Regions from separate parts of the Oceanobacillus sp. CF4.6 genome, predicted to be linked through region 3. Evidence: riboswitches for the same ligand, from Rfam matches in the RefSeq annotation. Region 3 holds a riboswitch; each other region holds the start of a gene.
What was found. Region 3 has a riboswitch for cyclic di-GMP ahead of ACHABU_RS09045 (EAL domain-containing protein). Riboswitches for the same ligand answer to the same signal wherever they lie in the genome.
Positions count from the first base shown of each region.

Region 1 (7,146 bases), on a different contig from region 3:
TTCGTTCATTTTGTTGATTTTTATCATCGCATTTTAGATAAAATGCGACATAACTTTTGGTTGGTATTCTAACATATGTGCTGTTGCTGCCGTCCGGGTTCGCTCTGGGCGGATGCGCATCCTTAGGGCACGGCCTCAGCCCCGAAGAGAAAACCACTCTTCTGGTCTTCGGACACGTGCTTTTCCCGCAGGAGTCACCGCCCGCCGCTCACCCGGACTGGTGAAGTTGTATGATGTTATTTTAGCACCCGCAAGTATAGTAATTGTTAGCAACCTTAACTAGCTCTGGGAAATACACGGAGACTCCAACGGGAAGAGAGGCATAGGTGAGACACTGAAATGCGTCAGCATGAAGGGGCTCACCAGCCGCCTTAGGATGCGCGCAGTGTATTTCCCAGAGCGGTCGCCGAAGTTTCTACATACGGATAGAAATCAACCAGCAGTTACTTCGCATTTTATATAAACTCTGCGATGATTAAAAAGAAAAAAGCATTATTTTAAGTTTAACCCAGATTAAATGTTTAAACTTATTTTATTGGTGCGAAATTAGAGTAATTAAGATAAATAACCTGCACATAGAAAAATACCCTGGTGCATTAACACCAGGGTATTTTTAAAGCAACTGTAAAGTAAGTTAAATTACTTCCACCCAGCCCTTGCGAATTGCCGAAACAACCGCCTGTGTACGGTCATTTACGTTCATTTTCTGTAAAATATTACTCACATGGTTTTTAACTGTTTTTTCACTAATATATAAGGTCTCCGCTACAGCACGATTACTTTTTCCATCCGCCAGTAGCTGCAATACCTGACACTCACGTTTCGTAAGCAAGTGTAGTGGTTTACGGTATTCTATACCTTTATCCGTAATACTCGAAGCATTTTCCTTAGCAAGGCGACGATATTCCTTCACAAGGTTATGTGTTACCTTTGGATGCAGATAGGACCCGCCGTCACTGACTACTTTTATTGCTTCAATCAAGGAATCCGAATCCATTTCTTTGAGCAAGTACCCTTGCGCCCCAGTTTTCAATGCATGTGTCACATAGCTTTCATCATCATGAATGGAGAGAATAATTACTTTTGAGTTTGGAAAGTATCGGACTAAGTCAGCAGTCGCCTGAACACCGTTGATCTCCGGCATATTAATGTCCATTAATACAACATCGGGATTATTTTCTTTTACCAGTTTAGATGCAACAGACCCGTCAGCCCCCTCAGCAACCACGTTAAAGGACGGTTCAAATTCCAGAATGCGTTTTACCCCTTCACGAAATAACTTATGATCATCTATTAACACGATACGAATTTCTTTCTCTGTATTCATTGATTCATCTTCCTCCTGCATTCGATTACTTCGTACACCTACTAAAATTTATATGACAGATATATGTTTCTCTCTATTTTTCATTAGTTATTCTTATTAATCATTATATACTTATGGCGTTGAATAAGGAACTTTTATGGTAATTGTTGTTCCTTTGCCAATAGCTGACTGTATATTCAGTTGGCCTTCTAGCATTTCGACTCGTTCTCTCATACCTATCAATCCAAATGATTTATCTCTTTTTACACTCAAATCGAATCCCTTCCCATTATCTTTAATGAGCATCGTCAAACTATCTCTACGTATTTCCAGTTTAACTTGAATCAAACTAGCTGCACTATGCTTGATTGCATTTTGAATGGATTCTTGCATGAGACGGAAAAAGGCTATTTCATATTTTTGATTAAGACGCCTTTCTTCTCCAAAAACAGTAAAATCAATCGTGATTTTATTATAATCCGAGATATTGTCCACGTATTTTTTGATCGTTGGTACAAGTCCCAGATCATCCAATGCCATCGGTCTTAGGTCATAAATAATTCTTCTCACTTCATACAAGGAAGAACGAACCATTTCTCTTACACTTCTTATTTCTGCTATTGCCTGATCAACCGAACCACTTTTTACTGTTCGTTCCATAAGTTCGGAACGCAATAAAATATTGGCAAGCATTTGTGCCGGCCCATCATGTATTTCTCTTGATATCTTTCTGCGTTCATCTTCTTGTGCTTCAATAATTTTCAACCCAAATTCCTGTTTCTCTTTTGCATTTTCTATCATTTCGTTAACTTGCCGGAAATCATCCTGCAAGTAAGTAAGAATTACTGAAATTTTTCCAGCCAATCCTTCAGCCCGATTGATGGTTTGAGATAAGGTGATTAATCTTCTTTCCAATTCATCCCGTTTATCACGCAATACTTTCTCTTCCTGGCGAAGCATAGCTAGATTTGTTTGCATAAGATGTGTATTTTCATATACCTCTCGTATATCCGCCTCGGAATATCGTTCAAAGTATTTACTTACCTCGGCTAATCGCTGTCGTGAAAAGCGGACTTTTTCTTCTAACTGATCTCCATTTTCAATATGCCGAAGTACTTTTTCCTTCGTTTCTTTTAGCTCAAATACAAGATGCTCATGTTCCTTACGAGCCTCTTCACTAATATTGAAAATTTCGTCCTTGCTATTTTCAACGACTTCGATCATTTCGTCGATGACGTGGTCCAAAGCCTTTTCACTTATCTTTACCGCCATATTTTTCCACCAACCTATGTTATAGTTATACGTATAGACATTTCATTTTTTTAGGGTCTTTTCCCTATATTGAGGAAATATTTTCCTAATTTAGATATATTTTTAACAACTTCTCTTTATATGATATTAAGGGTACCTATATACTATAATGTGCGTTAGAGGTGAGAAAATCAAGATGTTAAAAAACTATTATACCGTAAAAAAAGAAGGAAATGACCAGATTATTATCCAGAAATCCAGATTTATCGGCTATATTAAGCGGGTGGAAAGCGAAGAGGAAGCACAAATATTTATTCAGGAAATAAAGAAAAAACATCATGATGCTAACCATAATTGCTCTGCCTATATTATTGGAGAAAATGACCAAATCCAAAAAGCAAATGATGACGGCGAACCAACTGGTACTGCAGGCGTTCCGATGCTGGAAGTGCTTAAGAAACAGCATTTAAAGGATACCGCAGTCGTTGTAACAAGGTATTTTGGTGGAATTAAGCTTGGTGCTGGAGGACTAATTCGTGCATATGGAAGTACGACTTCTCAAGCTATTAAAACTACAGGTATTGTAAAAAGACAGCTTATGAAAGGTTTTTCCATAACGGTGGATTACAGCCTTCTAGGTAAATTGGAAAACGTGCTAAGAAATTCGGATCATCTTTTGGAAACAATTAACTATTTGGAAAGTGTTGCGTTTATCGTTTTTGTAAAAGTTGAGCAGGACGAAGCTTTTCAGAGTTGGATGGTAGACTTAACAAATGATCAGGCAGATATCAAAAGAATCGAATCTAAATATATTGAAATCGATGTTACTTCGACCGATAAAATATAGAAAAATGACAAAACAAAACTGCATCCTATAGGAATGCAGTTTTATTTTGCCATCGATTGTGCATATTTTTCCAAACGCTTACTGCTCGACAACTCACTAATCAGCATCTTGATCAACTCTTCCGAACTATGAATATTTTGCTTTTCGGTTTCATCAATCATTCGTCGCAGCATATTTTTATATTTTTCCTGCTCTACCATTCTCTTACCGCCTTTTCGTTCATATTCCAAGTTACTATCATTGCAATTAAAAAGAACTGTATCATAGTTTTTGGTAAATGCGTGTCGAACTATGTCGAAACAAGAAATAATTTATTTTCCCTCACCATACCTATACGACAAAAACTGTCATTTATGGGCGCTGTTTCGCCTTTTACCAAACCAATTTATACTAATGATACAAAAAACAGCTATTAAAGCTCCAATACTATCCAACATGACATCGCCGGCATATGGAGTTCTATTAGGTGTCATTCCCTGGTGCAGCTCATCTAAAACGGCATATATAACTGTCAGCAGAAAAGAAAATAGTAATCGTATTTCTATTCTAAAGTCAGTCGATTTTCTAAAAGCGATATAGAAAAAACAAGCTAACAAAAAGAAGACCGTAACATGTGCGCCTTTACGAATAAAAAATTCGATAAAGCCATTAATCCCAAGTACATCAACATTTACCAAGGAATGATTATAAGTAAAAGAAATCCAACCAACAAATGGCTCTAGAAAACTGAAATCAATCAGACTTCCCATCAAGGGTTTAATATCCTGCTGCTCATATGGTGTAGCTGAAGAATAGAAGATAATACCCATCCACCCCATCGGCAACAGCCAATATAAATATTTTTTCATCGTTAACAACCAAACTTTCTTATAAGAAATAAAACACCCTGAACGATAACGAGACTATTATATAGTATATCTGTTAATCCAATAATTTTCATCTATTAATTTCCCCTTATATATATAAAAGGGGAAATCGAAACATAAAAAAACCGTTAAGCAGTTGGCTTGACGGTTTTTCTCTTAATGATCTTGTTTTTGTTTCCATTTATTAAACTCCAGGTATTCTTTAAACTGTTCTTTCGATACTCCAGACTGCATTGCTTCCTGTACAATTTGCATCCATTCATTATCAAGTTCTGCTGTATCTATGGATTCATTTTCATTAATTACATCATTGACGGATACACCTAATACAGTACTGATCTTTTCAATAAACTGGATCGATGGATTAGATTGAAGGTTTCGCTCAATCGAACTAAGATATGATTTTGCTACCCCCGCTTTTTCAGCTAATTCAGAGATGGACATTCGTTTTTCCTGGCGTAATTTCTTTATCGTTTCACCGATCAAGTTCCTCACCTACTTTCACTGCGCATTATATCATATTTACAGTAAGTAGTTCTATATAGAGTACACTTTTTCATGAAAATTACGCCTTTTGTCCTGTGTCTTTTAAAAATTGGCGAATCTCATCCATTGAAATTCCCATTTTTTTTGCATTCTTTATTAAGACTACCCATTCCTCATCAACTGCCACATTTTCAATAATCTTTTCCACAATCCGTCCCCCATTATTCATCCAGACAATCCAGCCATCTTAGCATAATGCTTTAGACCCGTGACTTTGCGCCCTTACCTTTCGATAAGTTTGCCCTTTTCTGAGGATTTCATTTATTTCATATGACTATCATACTATATAAACTAACACAATAGGTTGACTTCTTTTGTCGGATACAGACTAGTTTTGTAATTGACGAAAATACAACTATTATTCAATTGTTGGAATTCTAGTTTCATTGTATCTGCCGTAAGTTAACAAGGAAAATCACTTCTTAAATTTTAAACTTTCATGAAATAGGAAAATACTTCTTAAAAAATGGAACCGCTTCCTGTTACTATTATTTTATTAATAAACAAAAAATCCAGTCACCTTAAATAAACAAAAACCTACTTATTTCTTTAAATTCCATAGACTATATTCGCTATTTCAGATATAATTTATCCAAGATTTGATATTTTTTTACAAGTAACTACTAGTCAAAAAGTCTTATAATGGAAATCATAATTAATACAGAGGAGAATACGAGTGGTATCAAGAGCAGAGAAAAGACAAAATAAGAAAAAACGCAAATGGCCTTATTGGGTTGGTGGAATAATATTGGCATTAATTTTACTTGTTGGAGGATTAGCATTCTATGTTTGGAATCAGGTCGGTGCTACCGTAGAAACCATGCACAATCCGCTGGCAAGAGATGAAGACCCAGAAAGACAAAAACAAATACAGAATATCTTTAAAGAAACGGATTCTGTTAATATTCTTTTGCTTGGCGTTGATGAACGCTCCGGTGATAAGGGTCGATCCGATACAATGATTCTTTTGTCTGTTAATCCAAATACGGAATCGATGATTATGTTGAGCATACCACGTGATACTTATGTGAATATACCTGGACGGGGACAGGATAAGATAAATCATGCCTATGCTTTTGGTGGAACTGATTTATCGGTACAAACTGTCGAAGAAGCATTTGACCTTCCGATTCATACGTATGCAAGGGTGAATATGGAAGGCTTTCAACAAGGAATTGATGCATTAGGTGGCGTTACAATCAATAATGATCTAGCCTTCTCACAAGATGGTCACACCTATCCTGAAGGGCAAATTATGTTAAATGGTGAAGAAGCACTAAGTTTTATTCGCATGCGCTATGAAGATCCACGTGGAGACATGGGTCGAAATGATCGTCAACGAAAAGTAATTACCGCTGCCATGAATGAAGCGGCAAGTTTTAATAGCATTACCAAAGTTGGAGAGATACTGAATATTTTAGGTGACAATGTACAAACCAACCTAGATATGAAAAAAATACAAACCTTGTTCACTGGTTACGCAGGAGCACGCAAAGATGTGTCCACAATGGAAATAAGCGGTTCCGGACAAACCATTAATGGTGTTTGGTATTATATCGTTCCGGATTCTGAGTTTAACCGTATTCATACAGAGATAAAAGATCATATGGAAGCCAATTAGGAATGGTAAAATGAAAAGTCACCTGTGTATCATAAAACAGCGTGGCTTTTCTGTTCGATGTACAAATTTTTGTATATCGTTGATGGTATACTATATATAGAAAAAAAGTTGGGGGTATAATTTATGAAACGAATATTATTATTATTTATAATTCCACTTGTTCTTGTGGCATGTTCCAATGATGAAGAGGTCACACCGAATGAGCGTTTTAATGACTATGTCAACCACTGGAATGAACAGGAAGTTGGAGAAATGTACGGGATGTTTTCTCAGGCAGCAACAGAGAGCTATCCTGAAGATCAATCAACTTTACGAACAGAAAAAATTTATCAGGATCTAAACGTTTCTGATTTACAAATAGTTTTTGAAGAATTAAACGAAGAAGAGCTTGAAATGGCAATGGAAGAAGGTACAGCGAAACTGCCTTTCACCGTTAATATGGAGACGATCGCCGGACCAATTACTTATGAGTATGAAGCAACACTTGTCCAGCAGGGTGAAGAAGACGAAGAAGAGGAATTAAATTGGTATGTAAATTGGGACCCCGGATTTATTTTTCCTGATTTGAAAGACGGCGGCGAAATTGGTATCCATACGGTTAATCCAAAACGTGGAGAAATCCTTGACCGTAACCAAATGCCTTTAGCAATCAATGGGACAATTGTTGAAGTCGGCGTTGTCCCTGGTGAGCTTGGAAATAACGCTGAAC
Region 1 is NZ_JBIMEX010000002.1:195,597-202,742, forward strand. Features, by position in the region: gene ACHABU_RS04595 (response regulator) at 635-1,327, opposite strand; gene ACHABU_RS04600 (sensor histidine kinase) at 1,439-2,578, opposite strand; gene ACHABU_RS04605 (YigZ family protein) at 2,754-3,404, shown strand; gene ACHABU_RS04610 (hypothetical protein) at 3,446-3,604, opposite strand; gene ACHABU_RS04615 (VanZ family protein) at 3,752-4,252, opposite strand; gene ACHABU_RS04620 (helix-turn-helix domain-containing protein) at 4,427-4,756, opposite strand; gene ACHABU_RS04625 (anti-repressor SinI family protein) at 4,836-4,964, opposite strand; cyclic di-GMP riboswitch class I at 4,986-5,069, opposite strand; gene ACHABU_RS04630 (LCP family glycopolymer transferase) at 5,493-6,437, shown strand; gene ACHABU_RS04635 (penicillin-binding transpeptidase domain-containing protein) at 6,561-7,146, shown strand, end outside.
Region 1: it holds a riboswitch for cyclic di-GMP, as region 3 does, so the genes downstream of both, ACHABU_RS04625 (anti-repressor SinI family protein) here and ACHABU_RS09045 (EAL domain-containing protein) in region 3, are expected to answer to the same signal.

Region 2 (7,127 bases), on a different contig from region 3:
TGGTGAATACCAAGGAAATGAGTATTACAATCGTTGTAAACGTAAAGCATTATTTTTATTTAAAATAACATTTTCCCATTTGTATACAAATATTATCCCCATTAGTAAACCCAAAATGGGGTCAGCTCACAGTCCCTAGCTACATTAAAGTGACAGCGTAGTAGAGGACTGACCCTAGGTACCTAGATTGCGGCCCCCTTTCAATAAAAAGGAATCATCATACTCTTTACCATACTCTCTCTAATACCTCTTCAATTCTTCAATCGTTCTTGGTAAATCTATTATTCCATCTCCTTTAGTTTGAATATAGTCCATTCGCTGGGGTAATTGTCATTGTTTTTCCCACTCCCAAGTCTCGCTGGTTTCTGAAGTTTTAGGTTTTGTTCCTTCGATACTTGCAATACCTCTTTTGAACTGCACCAGAAACCCCAGAATCCTTTTTATGGATTGGATAAATAACCTCATCCTCCATCGATTTGCTTTTGAATTTCCTGATAGCACCCGTGCCATGCAAATGCATTCCATTAGTGACAGGCTTACGTCTAAAAATCCGCAATGCGATCGTCAGTTTTTGCAAATAATAATCAAGGGAAATGGATTTGTCACACCATTCGCTTTTCCTTGATTATTATCGTTATAGAAAACTAAAAAGATAAAATCCAGTACTATTCTAATAAATCATTAATAAGTAAAAAACACTTTATAGTTTTACTCTTCTTGTCGATAGTATAAGTAATAGTTCAATATAACTATTTATATAGTCTATCCAATAATAGCGAACTTGTTGTAAGATAAGGACGCAAAACCAAGGACCTAAAGCTTATTTAGCTAAGGTAGCCTAGTTCCGAAGAAAGCGAATCTTAAAGGTGAGCCAGTTTCTTTGGTTCACCTTTTTGAATTTCTTTAGTTTAAAATAGTTAAGACAAGATCACACGTTTAATTAAAAAGGGAACATTAATATAAACTAGTTCCTAAAGTAATTTAGTATCATTTCATGAGATATCAATAGTAACCACGAGTGACAGAAATATTGCCCCTAGAATCCTCCGACTGAACTCTCTTTGAATTCTGTATAACATCATCTGTTATTATTTCTTCGTAATTATTTAGTTTTAGTAATAATAATCTACACTTAGGGAGGAATATATTAAATGGCAATGAGAAAATCAAAATTCCGAAATCTGTTTAAAAGAAATATATTTTCTAATAATCATGCAATTGATAAGCAATACACGAAGGGAAACGCATTAAGTACTCCCCTTCCTTCTTTGGCATGTAACCATCCAGATTTAATTATTGCTTTTTCTCTAGAAGGGGATATTGTTTCGCAAACTAGTAAAAGGCTTATAGAATTATTAGGATCTCGACCACAAACAAAAAATGATTTTCTTCATTTATTTCCAGAATCGACCTCCGAAAGATTAGATACTTTATTTAGTAACACATTAGGCGGTAAAACAGAGAATATAGAAATAGAAGTTAACAAATATAACGGTGAACAGGTTCAGCTTCTACTTACTTTTATTCCCATTCATATAAAAAACAATAGTGTAGAGCGTATTTATTTAATCATTAATGATTTAACGAAACACGCACAGCTCGAACAGTCGTTAGAACTGATGAAAAAACATTTAGATCACTCCCAGCAGATTGCTGCGGTTGGCAGTTGGGAGTATATCATTAATGATGATAAATTCGATTGTTCGAATAACTTTTTTAATACAATTGGTATGGATGAATCTGAAAATATCTCAATAGAAAAGCTTTTTACATTGGTCCATCCAGAAGATTATTCGTTGACTCGTCAAATTTTTGATGAGTCAACGAATAAAGGAAATAGCTTTTCCGCTGAATTTCGAATCCTTCATGGCAAAACAAATGAACTACGGTACATAACCGCTCAGGCTGAATGTATCAAGAAGGGTGATATTCCTTATAAATTTGTAGGGGTGATTAGAGACGATACTCCTTATAAGCGTTTAGAAAATGAATTAAAAAATAGGCTTACCAATTTACAGCATATCTATGATAACTTAAAGGCTGGAATATGGATGCGAGAAAACATAGAAGGAAAAATGGTCTTTGCTTCAAAAGGGCTAGCGGACATTCTGCAATATCCTTTAGAACAGATATATAAAGAACCTGATTATTGGGAAAAAATGGTTATACCAGAATATCATACGATGTTAATCGAAAGTATTCATTTATTGAAAAAAGGACAAATAACGCAAAATACATTCCCGATAGAATGCCCAGACGGAAAAACAAAATGGCTTCAGGAGCAGACATTTCCTTGGTTGGATGATAACGGGGAAATAGCTTATCTATTTGGAATGGTACTAGATGTCAGCGATGAATTAGAAATGCATGATAAACTTAACTTCCTTGCTTATCATGATGCACTTACCAGAATGCCGAATCAACATGGTCTTTATGATAAACTCGATACACTTTGTCAAAAAGAACATCCATTTGCTCTTATGTATTTAGATTTAGATCGATTTAGTCTTATCAACGATTCATTAGGTTATCATATTGGGGACGAGTTATTAAAGGAAGTAGCAAGTGGACTTATAGCGATTGTTCACCAAGAAGGTTATATCTCACGTATCAGTGGCACTGACTTTGTAATCGTGATTGAAAATTATCCAGATAAAGCTTCCATTTTCCATTTAGCTGAGCAATTAATGAAACATATTCAAAAACCAGTAACGATAGAAGAATTTGATATACAAATTACAACAAGTATTGGAATTAGCTTTTTCCCAGAACATGGAGAAAGCAAACTAACATTAATTGAAAATGCCCATTCTGCCTTACACCGTGCAAAAAGACAAGGGAAAAACAATTATAAGGTATATTCTGATATGAAAGATATATCATCTTATAAGAAATATATTTTGGATAAAGACATGAGAAAGGCTCTCATCAATGAAGAATTTGAAATCTATTACCAGCCAAAAGTGAATACGGAAGGAATCATTGTAGGAGCAGAGGCACTACTACGATGGAATCATCATGAATGGGGACTGGTTTCACCTGTAGAATTTATTCCCATAGCAGAGGAAAATCATTTTATTAATGATTTAGGTGATTGGGTGATAAAGGAAGTTTGCGCACGACTTAGAGAATGGAAAGAAAAAGACTTTACTTTACGCCCTATATCTATTAATATATCCCCCATTCGTTTAATGAAAAAAGGATTGGTAGAATACGTTAAACAACAGTTGGAGCTTTATCAAATTCCGGGCAACTATTTGGAGTTTGAAATCACAGAAGAATCGCTTTTAAGGTACGATAATACTGTTTTTAACACGTTAGAGGACTTAAAAAGTGTTGGTGCGACCATTGCCATTGATGATTTCGGTACAGGCTACTCTTCGTTGCAATCTTTGCGAGAAATCCAAGCGGACACCTTAAAGATTGATAAAGTTTTCATACAACATATTACTAACGAGAACAAAGTAGATGCAGCAATCGTCTCTTCTACTATGCATCTTGCTAAAGGATTAGGTTTGAAAGTGGTAGCAGAGGGTGTTGAAGAGTATGAACAATTAGAGTTTCTGAAACAAAATGAATGTGATATTATTCAGGGATATTTATTTTCCAAACCAGTTGCCTTAGAAATATTTGAACAAATGCTACAAGCTGGTTATTTATTACCGAGTAAAAAGAAACTTTCAAAGATACCTGAAATAGAACGTAGAGAGTTTTATCGATTTGAATTCCCATACAGTTTGCTTGGAAATATGACCATCACAGAAGTAAATCATCGTAAAGTAAGTCTTGGTGCAACACAAATTTTAATAGAAAATATTAGTTTGGGTGGAATAAAAATAGTATCTTTATTAAAACTTCCTATTAATTCCGATATGAAATTTATGTTTGCTTTTACCCTTATGAATGAATTGTTTGAATTAGAAGGTACATTGATATGGAAAGACGAAGCAAAAGAAGATATGTTTTTCTATGGTGTTAAATTCAACTTAACTGTCCAAGATGAAGATCGATTAGCGCCATTAATTAATCAGATGAGTGCTTTGCAACGCGCAAATAAACAAATACCTGATACAGACTTTGTTTATGAAGATTCCTTTTCTTATTTAAATAAACATCTTATATAGAATTTAAATCAACAATCCGGTTACTTTGACAGCACGGGGACGGTTCTTTTGCTTCCTCTCTCCCCTTGGACTATTAACCGTAATTAATGTTATGTTGTTATTAATCATGGAAAAGTCAAATTGATTTATTACATGATTAAAGGGGATTGCGACAAAATGACAGATCATTATAAAAGTATTCTAGTAGCTGTAGATGGTTCCAAAGAGGCGGAATATGCATTTCGTAAATCACTTGATATTGCATACGAACATCAGGGCTCACAATTAAACATCGTTAACATTATTGATACGCGCTATTTGGGACCTCTTGATAAAAAATTAGCAGAAGATGTCAAAGAAAAAACGCGGCAAAAATTAGATTGCTATAAAGCACGTGCTACAGCTTTGATTGTTAAAAATGTGAATATCATTATTGAATATGGTTCACCACGAATGATGATTGCAAATGAGATTGCTAAGTCAGTGGACGCAGACTTAATTATTTGTGGTGCTACAGGGCATACGACAGTAGAGCGCTATCTTATTGGTTCGGTATCTCAAGCCATCGTTCGCTCTGCCAAATGCGATGTTTTAGTCATCCGTACGCCTGCATCATAAAAAAAGCGCTCAGACTTTATAAGCCTTGAGCGCTTTTTTAGATAAATTGTGTATTCGTTTGAACTGCAGCTTTTCTATCTTGGGCTGCGTGCATTTTAACCATTACGAAACGTGCAAATGGTTGGATAACTACACTCTCCAAAAATAGGGCAATTACAAAGTTACGAGGCCAGATTTGTACAAAATTAGCAAAAATCTCAGTTGTAAAACCATTTCCAATGATATCTCCAACAATTGTCATTGTAAATGACATCCCTAATACGGTGAAAATCGTACGGAACATAATACGAGCAGCAAAACCGTCTGTTTGCGAAATAAATTTAGATGATAAAAATTCTGCAAAGCGACCGATTGCTACTGGTTCAATAATCATTACGATAACCCAAATAATAGGTAGTACGATTAACATGTTCATTGCAACCTCTTTGTTAAATTCCCCAGCTGCAAGGATGATATTGATGGATCCCATCATTAATACGGATAATGTTACAATAATTGCGCCGAATATTGCGCCCTCTTTACCATTTTTTGGTAGTCTTTTTTCTTGATGCATCGTTTTCTTTTTCTCCTTCAAAATCAATTTTTCAACCAACGCTATTTGTTCACTTTTAATATAATCGGTAATAATGTGGCGATTGTTTTCAATGGGGTTGCGGATTTTTGCGTTAAACAAAGCATAATGGCACCCTCGATCGAAGCTGTCAACAACATTGCGATAGCAGAAGCTGATTCGTTTGAATAGCCTTCTGTTATCAGTTTCTCATAGTAAAGCTCTTGAATGTTTTCATATAGAGCACTACAAGCAATGCGGACCGGTTCACTCATCGTGGCCATTTCACTGACAATGCTGCTAAATGTATAGCCGATAATGGTGCCGTTTTTTTCAAAGTTACCAATTAACTTATCGATCATGGCGAGGATGGCCTCCTGTGTTGTAGGGTGCCTACTGAAAATAGCTTCGATATCTGTGGTAATGGCTTCATTTAAATCGTGTAAACAAGTAATCAATAATTCTTCTTTTCCATTTGGGAAATGATGATAAAGCGCTCCTTTTGTAACATTACAGACTTTTAAAATCTCGTTAAGTCCAACATTTTTATAACCCTTTGCCTGAAAAAGAGCTGTAGATTTTTCAATTAATAGCGATTTTGTATCCATATTCGTGTATTTCTCCTAACATACCAACGGGTCTGTTTGTAGTATAACAGATTTTTAGCAGGAATTATAGTTAATAGTTTTTTCAAACTTGTGGGACAGAAGGACAGGTACATTGCCCCGAAGTATATCTAAAAATAATAGGAATTGGTGGGTCTTCCCTCTATATCCTGCTCAGGAAATAGAATATTATTTCTTTTTCTCCCACATGCAGTCGACAGCCCTCTAATCCCTTTCATCAATACCAGAAACAACCATTGTCATTGTCTCAATCCCTATGATTTCAGTTACTAAAATGGGGATAAATCAATAGAAAACCATATTCAGTCCTTAATGAAAATATCGGGAAACGGTGCCTGCCCCCAATGTTCCCCCTCTTCCCCCCAATGCATTGTCTTCCTCTTTTGGTAAATTGTCTTTAGTTTTATGGTGTATTTACATTGCATTAATTTGGTGAATAGACTAAATAATCTTTTAACTACAACAACCCAGCTACTTACATGACTATTCTGTTATAATAAAACTTTACCACATATAATGTCTAAATTTGCAAATCAAAATGGTCCCCAATTTTATCCAGCAATAAGAAGCGTATTATGGTTTAAGATAATTGGAAGAGAAACAATAAAACAACAGGAGGATACAATGAAGAGAATTTTTCAAATTAGCAGTGCATTTGTAGGCATTATCGTAGGTGCCGGATTCGCCTCTGGTCAGGAAGTTTTGCAATACTTCACTAGTTTCGGGACGATTGGGATTATCGGTGCAATCATTGCTACCGCATTATTTGCTTATATGGGAATGGTGATGACTAGGATTGGTAGTCGCATGCAAGCAACCTCTCATCAAGACGCGATTCATAAAATGAGCGGAAAAGTTCTAGGTACCATCATTGACTATATCATTATCTTCACCTTATTTGGTGTTGGTGTTGTTATGGTTGCTGGGGGCGGGTCTATTTTAAATCAACAATTCGGCCTTCCCATAGTTGTCGGTAATTTGCTCTTGATTACGCTTGTCGTACTCATTGCAATGCTCAATTTAACTAGAGTTGTTCAGGTAATCGGAAGTATTACGCCGTTTTTAATTTTTGCGCTTATTATACTGTTCATCTTCAGCGTAGCAACAATGGACAATACGTTTGCAACACTTGATCCAATCGCAAAGCAGTACGACTCTGCATTGCCAAACTGGATTTTCTCAGCGATAAATTATGTCTCCTTTAACATTGCAGTAGGTTTTTCTATGGCG
Region 2 is NZ_JBIMEX010000002.1:653,128-660,254, forward strand. Features, by position in the region: cyclic di-GMP riboswitch class I at 765-849, shown strand; gene ACHABU_RS06810 (EAL domain-containing protein) at 1,152-4,124, shown strand; gene ACHABU_RS06815 (universal stress protein) at 4,281-4,721, shown strand; gene ACHABU_RS06820 (hypothetical protein) at 4,759-5,274, opposite strand; gene ACHABU_RS06825 (TetR/AcrR family transcriptional regulator) at 5,316-5,879, opposite strand; gene ACHABU_RS06830 (YkvI family membrane protein) at 6,522-7,127, shown strand, end outside.
Region 2: it holds a riboswitch for cyclic di-GMP, as region 3 does, so the genes downstream of both, ACHABU_RS06810 (EAL domain-containing protein) here and ACHABU_RS09045 (EAL domain-containing protein) in region 3, are expected to answer to the same signal.

Region 3 (7,146 bases):
TATATCCCAAGCGTAGGATCCGATGTAGCTCACCATTACTTTACCGTTTATGATGCGGGTAATATATTGTCGGTCTAATGGAACACCGTGGTAGTTAAAATAGTTTTCCCACCTTTATTATAAAATGTAAATCCTTTTAACAAAGAACAATTATTGACGATGTTTGGCTACAAAATCTGACCTTTGAACTTCTCCTGCTATTATGGTGTTCCATTGATGGCCATGCTCATATGCCAAAAGTATTTTACTTACGTAAGCTCTTACTTTGAAAAGAATCACTATGAAAAATGACCGTTTTTTGTAATATCTGTCTTCATTAATTGCATTAAGTTTTAATTATAATTTTCCAAATTATTATTAAAACAAAGAAATAAAGCCAACATTTTATGCTGACTTTATGTACTTACTTCACTGCTTCTTTTAGACTTTTACCTGGTTTGAAAGCAGGTACTTTACTTGCTTTTATTTCTATTTCCTCACCTGTTTGTGGGTTACGACCCTTTCTTGCGGATCTTTCTCTAACTTCAAAATTACCAAAACCGATTAGTTGAACTCCGTCTCCACTTGAAAGTGCTTCACTAATAGATTCGAAAATAGAATTAACTGCTTTGCCTGTATCTTTCTTTGAAAGCTCTGAAGCCTCAGCAACTTTATTAACTAATTCTGTTTTATTCATTACGCATCTCTCCTTCATTGATAGTAATACTTTATTAGTTTTACCATATATCGCCTGGATTAACAAGATTTGTTATATATACGAAGTTTCTAACTAACATATTGATCAATAATAAATTGCTCTACTTTTCCTATGAGAAATCCTATTCATATATGTTAATATTAGCATCCTCTTTGGTTAAATAGGTATTTCCCTAAAGCAAAAACATTACATTTATTAAACGCCATTCATTCAACTTGCGATTATTATTGAATTATATTGTTTAAGAACACTAATAAAGGGAAATGTATATATTACGTCAAAATAACTTATGAATTGCCAATATTTGCCTTGATTTGGCTCCTAACTTTAAAGGCTTTAAAGGCTTTAAAGGAAAATAATTTATGAAATCTATAATTTTTATGGGAGAAACTTATGTTTGCATATAACAAAGAAACGAAAGTGAACTTGATAGAGAAAATAAATCAGAAAAAAGAAACGTTGCTAAAAACGGCGGAAGTTTATGGTATTAGTAGTGAAAATACAATAGAATGTAGTCAAGAATTAGATAAATTAATTGTAGAGTATCAGAAAATAACAGAATCAAAAAGAGAAGGTTTAACATAAATACTATATTAATTACATACGATTTAAATCTTTACGAGACCTGGTCATTAAAAATAATTCAACAGGTTTCACACAACTCTTTGTACCTAATAAGGGGACTCAATAACACAAGATTTTATACTTAAAGATGAACATTAAATACTTTTAACTCTCGGATTGTATATTGCCATCACGCAGAACCAGTCGAGCCATCTTTTTTGATCCACTTAAATAAATTGCCAAAAAGCAGATATGTAGACCAGTTTTGAAGAAGTATGCCCATTTCAAGGTCTTGACAAGGAGCCTCTGTGGTAATAATTTCAGGAAATATACTGCAGCTAGGAGCTTGCCTGGCATGGGAAACCTATACATTACCACATCACCTTGTAAAGACCGTTTCCGAATATTTATAGTAAGTGAATAATACAGGATCACTTAATGGCAGAGGTGGATCAAAATGATGTTTTAGGTGGATCAATTTCATGGCATAGGTGGCTCATTTCAATGGCAATTATTTATAAAGCCAATTCGCAATTTTTTTCATCTAGGTCACGGAAAATAAATGTCACACAATTTTGATTTGGTGTTAGAGTTGGGAAACAAACTGGTAAAATCATGATGAGTTAACTGATTCGTTGGTCGATACGAGAGTTAACGAGGTATATGATTTTGATTTTGCACTTGAATTTCTGATTACCATAAAAAATGCCCATCTTTTATAAAGAGGCAATAAGTAAGGGGAGGACGGCCTTTGCAGCCATGTCCACTAAGTATTATTTACTTTGTTAATTAAACTATACTATTTTTTTATGCCTGAATATTCTTTTTTATTTGTAGGTTTTAACCTTTCTAGACAACTCCGTACATACCTTATTAACCATGGTCCTTCCTAATTAAATATTTCTGAAATCGTGGAACCGCAAGATTCTTCGATACTAATTTATTTATGTTTTGCTTTATCAGTGAATGATTGCCTTCATCTTCAGATAGCTCATCCATTGATACTGCATGTGGATATCTCTGATTAAGTCGAACAAGTATGCTTACTTCAATTAGAGTCAAATTATTTTCTTGTGCAATTTCTAAGTAGTTTACCATTAATTTCACTTCCTTTTATACAGTCACCTTTCCAACTTTACTAGAATGAAACCATGACTACTGTTAAGTTTTGGTAAATATTTTTTGTTTCAACTAAATTGTAAAATAGGATTTAATCTTCCCATATCCGTTCTTTTCCTGGTTATTAAAAATAATTCAAACAGGTTTAACACAAACTCTTGTAAGCAATAACACAAGATTTTATACTTAAAGATGAACATAAAATACTTTTAACTCTCGGATTAACTCCATAGTATTACTAAACTGTAAATTACAGTTTCTCACCACATCTTCTATGCTAAAATGTTTTAACACGCATTCATAGAGATGCAAACTATATTAATGTCCCTTTCTTTATTAGACGAGTGATTTTATGGATAGAAATGTCAGATTTTATCGCTAAATCGAAAGCGTTGGAATTTGGACACTTTAATAATATTCCTTTTACCTTTTCTATATTATCCACTTCTTCGTTGTAACAATCGCTACATAAATTGGATATAAGGCGGTCGATTTTTCCGCAATATACACAAGAACCATAGTTTTTCATCGTATTTCCCTCTCTAAATTTAATGAAAATAAAGTTATTACTTTATAATCTTGTACTTTTGCTCTTTTATCTCAATCAAGTTTTTTTCATTTAATTTATTGAGACTTACTTGAATTTGCCAATATATAGTCTTATCGTTTGTCATTTCCTCTATGGAAGCTGGGCAAGGATACCTACGGTTAAGACTAACAAGTATGCTTACTTCAATAAGATTAAGGTTATGTTTTTTTGAGATTTTTAAGAAATTCATTTACCAGTCTCCTTAATTATCTACAACAGTTCCATCTCCTACCTGTTGAATGCTCCAAAGGTTGACGTTTATGCTCTTTTTTAAAGAGGGTAATTTTAATACATCCCTCAATTATTACCATCTAAATCAGGCTATTCTACAGGTGTAATTTCATCAATCTGATTAATCATAAAATGCTCCACTGTTTTTGTATCATCTATATAGATAAGGGTGCTATTCTCATATTGATTAAATTTAATCATTCTTCCTTTGATCGTTTTCCGACCAATCCCCTCAAATATGATTTCCATTACTAATAGCCGATTATCTCTTATCCAGTCTTGAAAAAATTCTAGCAGATTTGCCATGTTAATCGTCCCTCGCTCTATGACATATTTTTCAAAGAAGTCGGCTTTCCCAACAAAAATCCTTGACCATATAAAACCCCTAAATCTTTAGCAACAGCCAGATCTTCAGTTTTTTCGATTCCTTCTAATATGAATTTCGTATTCGTATTTTCACAGTAAGTCATAAAGGATTTAATCATTTCCTGTTTCTGTTCCGAAACGGACAAATCAAATGCAAAATAATTATCCATTTTCAAATAATCAGGCTCTAATTCAATAATTGACTTTAAAGAAGCAGAACCCTTACCAACATCATCAATCGCTATCTGAAAGCCTCTTTTCTTTAACAAAGATATATTACTTTTCAAAGAGGTAATGTCAAAAACAATCTCCGCCTCGTTAATTTCAAAAATTATTTCTTCATTAATGGAGTTTAGATTTTGATAAAACTGTCGTTATAAAGGATGGGAAATCTGGGTTAACAAGGGTAGAAGGAAAGACATTGATGAATAACTTTCCATTCTCTGGTGAATATGGAGATTTAGAATATGAAGTAATTGCATTCTCAGTTGATCTTTTTTCTAATTCATAAAGCAGATTTACTTTTAAAGCAGTTTGAAAGACTACTTCCGGATTCTTAATAAGGTTTGATCGGAACAATACCTCGCACCCTATCTTTTTCCTTATTGTTAGATTGTATATAGGTTGAAAGTGATGGAAAAATTGTTGTTGTTCTATTAAGTCTTTTATCTTAGTTACAGGCATTCACAAAAGCTCCTTGATTAAAAAAATCCAAACAAAAACCACCTCAAAAGGTGGTAGCGTTTCAAACGTCAACCATCTTCTTCGGTAACCCGGCTGTCATAGCAAACTTAGTTGCCTTAGACCCGTAGCTTTGCGTCCCTATTTTTCAATAGGTTTGCCTTTATCGGAAATTGAACTGGTATTATTTTCCCTTACTTCCATTATAACTATTCCCTAAATAAAAACAACTTTTTTCGACAATTTACAACATTTCCTAACTTGACGTATCATTTTTATTTAATAGAGGATTTCTCATGATCCCTTTCAAATCACAAATTGTCTATGGCATTTCAAGTATAATTAGTATTTTATATAATAAGAGACTTAACAAAAATCTTTTTTTGATATACAGTGTATAATGTTGCCAATATTCTGGAGAGGAAAATATATGTGATAATGAATATTTCTGATGTTTTATTACTTCGTTCATATTACAAAGCTATAGATCAAAAAATACATTCAGATTTTATTGAAATTTTAAAAATCGAGATTGACAGAAGAAATCTGGAAACAACCAATCATCAAGTTTAACTCCGCAGGTTCGTACAATACATTTCAACCTTTTTTTCGCTTTTTAATTAAAATATTAAGGGATTGTTTTTATAAATGAATATATGTTATAAATGATACGGGAGAATTTGTTGTGGAAAAGAATCGTTTATATCTTCCTGCACTGACACTGGTACCAGGTTCGCGGTCATCATTTTTTGGAGTTCATTGGCTACTTTTTTTTCCTGATTCAATAAAAACACAACCTTTCAAAGATAGTCATTTTAGTATTGGTTTTTTAAATGTTTTTAATAAGTAAGAATGAATTTTAGTTCACTGTTCCTTCTGTTTAGGGCGTTTTGTTAATATGTGAAATAAGATGCTTAAAGTAAATGGTGCGTTAGTTTAACAAGCTATTTTGTTAATAAAAGGGACGAAGAGAACATTCTTCGTCCCTTTTTCAATGCGATTTATACTGTGATTTTGGGTGTAAAAGCTGTGTGATTTACCGTGTGATTTTGTGGGGCACCGTTGAAAAAAGAAGAGGAGCCATTAACAAATGAGATGATTTCGAGTTTGTGGAACCTGGAATTAACCAAGACCATGAAACGTCTGAATAAGTTCACACGCATTAGGTTATTGGAAAAGATTAAAAGCCCGCATGATGGACGAGTGGTTCATTACGTCTTAAACGAGCTTTATTTCCAAAAAGGGAAGACCACCACAAAACCAAGAGAAAAGTTCGTGAAACTATTCCAAAACAAACTGAGCGATGTCATTAATGAAGTCGAAAAGATTAATGAATTGAAGAATCGCCATCGTAAACCAAGACGAGCATACATAATATGATCGGACTCTTGCATTGCGTGATGCCCTACTTTCATATCGAAACCTATTATTTAGTATCCAACCCAGATGAATCGATATTGCAAGAAGGAGTGACGCTGCTCGAAGCCTTAGAACGAAATCCGAAAGCATTAAAGCATTTGTCTGAGAGTCACATCGGTCATATCCTGGGTATGAGAATGCCAACCGAAAAACCATTGATAACTACATGGATATCTTGCAAAAAGCAGGCGCGGTCATGGTATTAAAGTCAAAAAACAAAACCCGGTACTTAATCCATCCTGATTTGAAGTTCCGTTTGGATCACGATGGTATGGATAAATATACGCGCCATATTCGTGCGATGTGTGAACAGCACGATAACTGAGAAAGTGGCCCTATAACGCACTGCACCCCAAAGGTTAGAGTTAAATCTAATTTGGGGTGCATTTTATGCCTGTTTAGTTGCCTTTTTATTTGGGTATGCTTGAATAAAAACCGTTCTCTCATGGTAATACTTTTTTAGCCGAACTGTGCTGTGTCGGACATACTTTCCAATAAATATAGCCGTAAATAACCAATAAAACCCGTTCTCTGGTGGGGTCACTTCTCTTAAAAAAGCGTTCTCTCATGGTAATACTTTTTTAGCGAAACCGTGCTGTGTCGGACATACTTTTCAATAAATATAGCCGTAAATAACCAATAAAACCCGTTCTCTGGTGGGGTCACTTCTCTTAATGAAAGCGTTCTCTCATGGTAATACTTTTTTAGGCAAACCGTGCTGTGTCGGATATACTTTCCAATAAATATAGCCGTAAATAACCAATAAAACCCGTTCTCTGGTGGGGTCACTTCTCTTAAAAAACCGTTCCCTCATGGTAATACTTTTTAGCCGAACCGTGCTGTGTCGGATATACTTTCCAATAAATATAGCCGTAAATAACCAATAAAACCCGTTCTCTGGTAGGGTCACTTCTCTTAAAAAACCGTTCTTTTATGGTCATACATCGATCTCAACCCGTCCTCTAGCTGTCATACAACTCGAAAAAAGCGTTCTCTGGTGACATACTTCTTAAAAGAGTTATCCACAATAGAAACCTTTTAAAATACTTATCCACAGGTAATTTTCCGACCTTGTCCTCTTATATCTTGTTCCAACTCTTTATTAATAGAGAGGTGTGCGTCTACGGTGCTTAAAGCACCGTCCCCTCACAGGTATTCACATTGTTGTCGTTTGGTTTTATTTATTTTATAATTTATATAACATTTTATACCTAAATTAAAAAATAGAAAGGTGCGTTATGATTATATGATTTGTTCTTATTGCAAAACTGAAACACAAAATAGTAATGTATGTGACTTCTGCCGTGCCGATCTGCATGCAAAACGCCCTCAATTAAACCCGAACTTAGATGACACAGCAAGTGATTACACGCAACCACAATTAAAAGAACTACACACATATGATTTAATGCGCCTATTAAGCCATATACGAAAAGAACGTTCCGATATGTATAAAACCATGCAAACCGTCAGAAAAGCC
Region 3 is NZ_JBIMEX010000004.1:183,271-190,416, reverse strand. Features, by position in the region: gene ACHABU_RS09075 (HU family DNA-binding protein) at 404-676, opposite strand; gene ACHABU_RS09070 (Spo0E family sporulation regulatory protein-aspartic acid phosphatase) at 1,091-1,282, shown strand; gene ACHABU_RS09065 (hypothetical protein) at 2,135-2,359, opposite strand; gene ACHABU_RS09060 (hypothetical protein) at 2,947-3,159, opposite strand; gene ACHABU_RS09055 (hypothetical protein) at 3,291-3,506, opposite strand; gene ACHABU_RS09050 (EAL domain-containing protein) at 3,524-3,853, opposite strand; gene ACHABU_RS09045 (EAL domain-containing protein) at 3,909-4,250, opposite strand; cyclic di-GMP riboswitch class I at 4,331-4,419, opposite strand; gene sda (sporulation histidine kinase inhibitor Sda) at 4,686-4,820, shown strand; gene ACHABU_RS09035 (hypothetical protein) at 4,933-5,097, shown strand; gene ACHABU_RS09030 (winged helix DNA-binding protein) at 5,310-5,627, shown strand; gene ACHABU_RS09025 (hypothetical protein) at 6,913-7,146, shown strand, end outside.